One region of the Clostridium celatum genome, then DNA from elsewhere that is predicted to be linked to it. Evidence: predicted binding sites of a transcription regulator. Region 1 holds the regulator's gene; the other holds the start of a gene.

Region 1 (4,202 bases):
AATGGAGTAGCAATACCACCCATTGTTTCAATTCCTAATGTTAATGGAGTAACATCTAGTAATAATACATCTTTAACTTCTCCAGTTAAAACACCTGCTTGAATTGCAGCACCCATAGCTACGCATTCATCTGGGTTAACTCCTTTTGAAGGTTCTTTTCCTGTAAAGTTCTTAACAGCTTCTTGTACTGCAGGTATTCTTGTTGAACCACCAACTAATATAACTTTATCAATTTGGCTAATTGAAAGTCCAGCATCGCTTAATGCTTTCTTCATTGGTTCTATTGATCTTTGAACTAAATCATGAGTTAATTCATTAAATTTAGCTCTAGTTAAGTTCATATCAATGTGTTTTGGACCAGTTGCATCTGCAGTGATGAATGGTAAGTTAATATTTGTTTGCATTGATGATGATAATTCTATTTTAGCTTTTTCTGCAGCTTCTTTTAATCTTTGAACTGCACTCTTATCATTTCTTAAATCTATTCCATATTGTGATTTAAAATCATTTGCTATATAATCTATAATCTTTTGGTCAAAGTCATCTCCACCTAAGTGAGTATCTCCATTAGTTGATAATACTTCGAATACTCCATCTCCTAATTCAAGAATAGATACGTCGAATGTACCTCCACCTAAGTCATAAACGAATATTTTTTCACTGTGGTCAGTCTTATCTAATCCATAAGCTAATGAAGCTGCAGTTGGTTCGTTTATTATTCTTAATACTTCTAATCCTGCTATTCTACCAGCATCTTTTGTTGCTTGTCTTTCGGCATCATTAAAGTAAGCTGGAACTGTAATAACTGCTTGGTTTACAGTTTCTCCTAAGTAAGCTTCTGCATCTGCTTTAATTTTTTGAAGTATCATTGCTGATATTTCTTGTGGTGAATAAACTTTATCATCTACATGAGTTTTATGGTCTGTTCCCATTTCTCTTTTTATTGAAATTATTGTATGTTCTGGATTTGTAATCGCTTGTCTTTTAGCAATTTGTCCAACCAATCTTTCTCCATTTGCTTGGAAAGAAACAACTGAAGGAGTAGTTCTAGCACCTTCTGAGTTAGTGATAACTACTGGTTCTCCACCTTCCATAACAGCTACACATGAATTTGTAGTACCTAAATCAATACCTATAATTTTTCCCATAATTTTTTCCTCCTCGAAATTACATATCTATTTAAAGATTTTCCTTAATTACTATTTTGCTACTGTAACCATTGAATATCTGATTACTTTTTCGCCTCTTTTATATCCTTTTTGATATACTTGAGCAACATCATTGCTATTTAAATTTTCATCTTCAACAACAGAAATTGCTTGATGTAAATTTGGATCAAATCCATTAGTTGTATCAATTTCTTCAACACCTAATTTATCTAAAGAGTTTAAGAAACCTTTTATAGTCATCTCAACACCCTTTTTAAGATCATCTACATTTCCATCTACAGCTAAAGCTCTTTCTAAATTATCAGCTACAGGAAGCATTTCCTTTAATACATCAGTACATGCATCAGTATATATTCCTTCTTTTTCTTTAGCTGTTCTTTTTCTATAATTGTCATACTCAGCTGTTAATCTAAGTAATCTATCTTTTAATGTTTCTAATTCATTAGAAAGCTTTTTATTTTCTTCTTTTAAATTTCTAATCATTGATAAATCATCTGATCCAGTGTTTTCTGAATTTTCTTCTTCTACTTCTTCATTTTCCGTAGACTCAGCAGTTTCTCCTACTGTTTCAGTTTCTTCTACTGTTTCAGCTTTTTCTAATATTTCTTCATCTTTTAATTCTTTGTTTTCTTCCATCCTTACACACCTCATCTCTTTTCATTCAATACTCTTGGTCCTGAAGACTTTTATTTAACTCCTTTATCACTTGTGCCATAATTGAGACTACTTTAGAATAATTAATTCTCTGTGGACCTATTAGTCCAATACTGCCAATTGGTCTTCCACCTAAAGAATACTCTGCTGTAATTACCGAGCAATCTTTTGCTTCAGGTATATAATTTTCATCACCAATTTTAATAGACATATCACCACTAGTTTCAAGTAACTCTATAACACAATCCTTATTGCTTATTAATTGAAGTACCTCTTTTGCCTTTTCAATATCGTTGTATTCTGGATAATTAAAAAGATTTGTTGTTCCTTCAACCACTAACTCTGATTTGGAGTTATTGTTTAAACTTTCATATAAAGCTGGAAGCATTGCATTAAATAAATCATCAAATCCTACTAATTCATTTTTTAGTCCATTAATAACCTCTAAGTTAATAGCTTCAATAGTTAAATTTTTAAGTTTACTATTTAATACTTCATTAATTCTACTTAGCTCATCATTACTTGGGGCATTTTTAACCTTGATTCTATGATTTTTTATAACTCCACTATCTGTTACAATTACTGAAATTAAATTTGTCTCATCAATTTTAATTAATTGAAGTGATTTTATATAACTTCTTTTCATTGATGGAGTTTGAACTATACATGTTAAATTTGTTAATTCCGATAATAAAACACAAGCTTCTTTTAAAATTGTATCAACTTCTTGCATAGCTGAGTTAATTAAATATTCTTTAATTCTAAGCTCTTCATCCTTACTTAACTTTTGTGTTTCCATTAGTTTATCAACATATAACCTATAGCCCTTACTAGATGGTATTCTTCCTGCTGATGTATGAGGCTGTTCTAAGTACCCCATTTCCTCTAAATCTGCCATTTCATTTCTTATAGTCGCAGATCCTACACCTAAATCATACTTTTTAGCTATTGTTCTAGATCCTACAGGTTCTCCCGTTACTATATAGTCATTAATAATGGCTTGAAGTATTTTTATTTTCCTTTCATCAATAGCCATCTCATCACCTCTATTTGTTAGCACTCATTTAAGTCGAGTGCTAATGACTACAATATCAATATATTCTTATTTGTTTTTTTTGTCAATTTCATATTTCTTTAAATTTTCAATTATTTTTTTGTATAATTTAGTTTTTTCTAAGTTTTCTCTTTCCATCTCTAAATTACTCCTTTTTTCTTAGCTTTTTAAATAGTCAACTATACAACCATTGAATTATCTATTTATCTAATATGAAATCAGACATAACAATATTAGATAATTCAATTCCTTTTGAAGTTAAATACATAAAATCATCTTTTACAACTAAAAGACCTTCTCTTATATTTTTCTCAATGACATGCTCATATATACTGTTTATATCTACACCAAATTTTTTATTAAATTTAGATAAACTTATCCCTGAAAGCATTCTTAATCCCATAAAAATAAATTCTTCTATTTCATCTTCTCTTGAATTTTTATGTTTTTCCATAACTACATTATCATTATTCTCTACTCTTTTTATATATTCATTCATATTATCTATATTAACCAATCTATATCCATCAATATAAGAACTACTTGCTAATCCTACACCAATATATTCACCTAAACTCCAATATACCTTATTGTGTTCACATTCTTTTTCAGGCAAAGCAAAATTAGAAATTTCATATTGGTGATATCCATACTTTTTTAATATATCTTTCGTCATTTTATCCATAATTCTTTCATCATCTTCTGACGGTATTTCTAATTTATTTTTTTCGTATAAAGAGTAAAATGCTGTACCTTCTTCAATAATTAAACTATATGCTGATATATGCTCTGGTTTTAACTCACATATTTTTTCCAATGTATATTTCCATATTTCTATTGTTAAATTTGGCAAACCATACATTAAATCTACATTTATGTTAGTAAACCCTATTTTTCTAGCTAATTTATAATTCTCTAAAAATTCATTAAAGGTATGTATACGACCAATTCTCTTAAGCAATTTATCATCACAAGATTGGAGTCCAAAACTTAATCTATTTACGCCATAATTTTTCATAAGCATTAATTTTTCTTCATTTACTGTTCCTGGATTGCATTCTATTGAATATTCTACGTTTTCCGATAAATTTAATTTTTCAACACAACTAAGTAACTTTTCTAATTCTTTTACTTCAAGATGCGAAGGCGTTCCTCCACCAATAAATATAGTTTTAATAATATAATTTGAACATTTACTTTCAATTTCTTTGACTAATGCATTTATGTAATCCTCTCTAAACTTTTCTCTCCCTGCAAAGGTAGGAAAATCACAATAAAAACATCTTTGTTTACAAAATGGTATATGTATATATAAGCTAATTTCT
Region 2 (4,202 bases), on a different contig from region 1:
TAAAAAGATGAAAGAAGTATTAACTCCATATCTAGAAAATCATTCTTTAGAAATTAATGAAGTTATTTTAGATAAAGAAGGAACATCTGATGAAGAAGTACAAAATAATAGAAGGAAAATCAATACTGTATTTGAAGATTTTAATTCAGTACCATCAATGTATTATTTAAAGGATGGAGAAATTATTGATGAAATTTTTGAAATTACAGAAGAAGAGCAATTAGAAGAGTGGGTTGTAAAGAATAAATTAGATAAGAAATAGATATTAATTTGAACTGGTTAAATTATTTTGTCATAATTACCAGTTTTTTTATAATAAATAATTTTTAAGATAGAAAGATTAACTTATAACGAGGGAAATTTACTTAGAATATACTATATGAATAGCTCGTGAAGATAAGTTTAAATATAGAGTGAATTTAAATAATAATTATTAAATAAAATAAAATTCAGAAAATTCAGAAATAAAAGTAATATTGGTAAAATATTGTATAATTAAAGTGGGTGAAGAGAATGAGGGGAGTGGTAAAATGTTTAAATTTGAGACGCAACTAAAAAAGCTTAAACATGAAGTTTTAACTGAAGTTGCAAGACTTGCAAGGGTTGATGGAATAAGCTTAGAAAGTATAGAAAAAGTTCCTTATGAAGTAATAAAAGGAGATATTGCACAATATAGATGTTGTGTATATAAGGAAAGGGCTATAGTTTTAGAAAGAGCTAAACTTGCAGCAGGTTATTTAGCAAATGGGGATAATGCTGATACTGATTTAATAGATATTAGACCAGATGAACAAATTATTTATGTTATTGAGGCTGCATGTGATAGATGTCCTATAAATAAATTTAATGTAACAGATTCATGTAGAAATTGTTTAGCACATAGATGTCAAGAAGCATGTAATTTTGGAGCAATAACAATTGTTAATGGTAGGGCCTATATTAATCAAGAATTGTGTAAAGAGTGTGGTGGATGTAAAAGAGCATGTCCTTATGATGCTATATCAGAGGTTATGAGGCCATGCAAAAGAGCGTGTCCAACAGGAGCTTTAGATATTAGAGAAGATGATAGAAGAGCTATGATTAAAGAAGAATTATGTGTAAATTGTGGTTCTTGTATGAGGGCATGTCCGTTTGGAGCAATTTCAGATAAGAGTTTAATAGTTCCAGTAGCTAAGAGACTTGGTAGAAATAGAAAGATGTATGCTGTAGTTGCACCTGCAATAACAGGGCAATTTGGACCAACAATGAATTATGGCAAAGTAAGAAATGCTATAAAATCTCTTGGATTTGAAGATATGATAGAAGCAGCATTAGGAGCAGATGCTGTAACTGTTCATGAAGCTAATGAATTTGTTGAAAGGATGGAAAGAGGAGATAAGTATATGACTAACTCTTGTTGTCCAGGATTTTTAAGCTTTATTGAAAAGACTAATCAAAGTGAAGCAACTAAAATTTCAGGAACAGTTTCACCTATGGTTGCAACAGCTAGATATATTAAAAAGAAAGATCCAGAAGCAAAGGTTGTATTTATTGGGCCTTGTACAGCAAAGAAAGGTGAGGCAGTTAGACTTGGAATTGCTGATGCAGTTGATTATGTTTTAACATTTGAAGAATTGCTTGCATTATTTGAAGCATTTGATGTAAATCCATTTGAATGTGAAGAGGAAAATGTTAATGATGCATCTGTATTTGGAAGAGGCTTTGGTGCAGCAGGTGGTTTAACAGCTGCTATTAAGAACTATGTTTCAGATAGTGGGGTAGAAGTTGAATTTAAGCCGGTAGCTGTTTCAGGATTAGAATGTAAGAAAACTGTAACGCTTGCTAAGATGGGGAAATTGCCAGGAAACTTTATTGAAGGTATGATGTGTGAAGGTGGGTGTATAAATGGTGCAGGAACCATGGTACCACCACTTAAAGCTAAAGGTGCATTTACTAAGATAAATAGTACAACAACTATTAAAGCTGTACTTAAAAATCATACACTTAAAGAGTTTGAAGATGTAAATTTAGAAAGATAAAGATGTAAGAATTAATAATTAAAAAGTAGGATTATATTAAGAGGCATTAGCTTATTGGATATAGTCCTACTTTTATTAAAAAGAGTAATATTAAATTGGAAAATAGAAATTTTTTGTTAACAGATTTATTAATTTTCATATTTATAATTTGTGTAATATATATATATATTATGTAACAAAGAAATATTGCCTAATATGGATAGTGTTAAGTATATCAATTTATAAATTAGAAATAGATAGAATTGATATGTAAGAAAATAGATTTAAAATAATTATTAATATACTATTATCACTTATTTGTAATAATAATGATTCAGTGAATTAATAGAATCAATATTGTAATTGAGTCAATATATAGATAATATTTGGAGTGATAGTGAAGATATAAAATAAAGAGAATCTATTAATAAATTAATGGAAATTAAAGTAAAAAGAAAATAATTTAATATAATTAGTAATATTTGACCATATAGAGGTAATAATATAGAAAGTAATTGTTGAAAGATTAACATTAAAATTATATTATATATATAAAGGTATTAGCACTCTATAACGGTGAGTGCTAATAATTAAATTTTAGGAGGGTGTATTATGAATATAAAACCATTAGGTGATAGAGTAGTAATAAAAAAATTAGAGGCTGAAACAACAACTAAAAGTGGTATTGTTTTAACTGGAAGTGCAAAGGAGCAACCACAAGAAGCAGAAGTTGTAGCAATAGGGCCTGGAGCTGTAGTTGATGGGAATAGAATTCCAATGGAAGTTGCTGTTGGGAATAAAGTATTATATTCAAAATATGCAGGAACAGACGTAAAAGTTGACGGTCAAGAATATATTATTTTAAAGCAAGATGATATTCTTGCAATAGTAGAATAGTTAGGAGGAATTTTATTATGGCAAAGATGATTCAATTTGGTGAAGAAGCAAGAAGAGCTATGCAAGTTGGTGTTGATAAGCTTGCTGATACAGTTAAAGTAACTTTAGGACCTAAAGGAAGAAATGTTGTTTTAGATAAGAAGTTTGGATCACCACTTATAACTAATGATGGTGTTTCAATTGCGAGAGAAATAGAATTAGAAGATCCATATGAAAATATGGGAGCACAACTTGTAAAAGAAGTTGCAACAAAGACAAATGATGTTGCTGGTGATGGTACTACAACAGCTACTCTTTTAGCTCAAGCTATTATAAGAGAAGGACTAAAAAATGTTACAGCAGGGGCTAACCCAATGTTACTTAGAAATGGTATAAGAAAGGCTGTAGAAACTGCAGTTAATGAGATTTTACAAATTTCAAAGCCTGTAAGTGGAAAAGAAGATATAGCTAGAGTTGCGGCAATATCAGCAGCTGATGATGAAATTGGTAAATTAATTTCTGATGCTATGGAGAAAGTAGGAAATGAGGGTGTTATTACTGTAGAAGAATCTAAATCAATGGGTACTGAATTAGATGTAGTTGAAGGTATGCAGTTTGATAGAGGATATATCTCTCCATATATGGTTACAGATACAGAAAAGATGGAAGCTATTTTAGATAATCCACTTATATTAATAACTGATAAAAAGATATCAAATATTCAAGAAATATTACCAGTATTAGAACAAATAGTTCAATCAGGTAAAAAACTGTTAATCATTGCTGAAGATATTGAAGGAGAAGCAATGGCTACTTTAGTAGTTAATAAATTAAGAGGAACATTTAATTGTGTTGCTGTTAAAGCTCCAGGATTTGGTGATAGAAGAAAAGAAATGCTTCAAGACATAGCTATTTTAACTGGTGGTCAAGTAATTTCTGAAGAGTTAGGTAGAGATTTAAAAGAAACTACATTAGATATGCTTGGTCAAGCTGAAAGTGTTAAAATTTCTAAAGAAAATACTACTATTGTAAATGGTAGAGGAGATAGTTCTGCAATAAAAGATAGAGTTAATCAAATAAAAATTCAAATAGAAGAAACTACTTCAGAATTTGATAAAGAAAAATTACAAGAAAGGTTAGCTAAGCTTGCTGGTGGTGTTGCAGTAATTAAAGTTGGTGCTGCTACGGAAACAGAGCTTAAAGAAAGAAAGCTTAGAATAGAAGATGCTTTAGCTGCAACTAAAGCTGCTGTTGAAGAAGGTATAGTACCAGGTGGTGGAACAGCTTACGTTAATGTTATTAATAAAGTTGCAGAATTAAAATCAGAAG

The links. Region 1 encodes HrcA, which represses chaperone genes, less so after heat shock. Its sites were predicted from a motif close to TGTTAGCACTCNNNNNNNNNGAGTGCTAACA; they were not measured.
Region 2: a site for HrcA is predicted at 2,556-2,586, ahead of groES (co-chaperone GroES). Genes of this name have one in related genera too.

What each region holds. Positions count from the first base shown of each region.
Region 1 is NZ_JAJKGM010000002.1:48,425-52,626, reverse strand. It holds gene dnaK (molecular chaperone DnaK) at 1-1,148, opposite strand, end outside; gene grpE (nucleotide exchange factor GrpE) at 1,200-1,805, opposite strand; gene hrcA (heat-inducible transcriptional repressor HrcA) at 1,831-2,859, opposite strand; gene hemW (radical SAM family heme chaperone HemW) at 3,077-4,202, opposite strand, start outside.
Region 2 is NZ_JAJKGM010000027.1:39,180-43,381, reverse strand. It holds gene LPC13_RS11560 (thioredoxin domain-containing protein) at 1-262, shown strand, start outside; gene LPC13_RS11555 (4Fe-4S dicluster domain-containing protein) at 531-2,018, shown strand; gene groES (co-chaperone GroES) at 2,610-2,894, shown strand; gene groL (chaperonin GroEL) at 2,912-4,202, shown strand, end outside.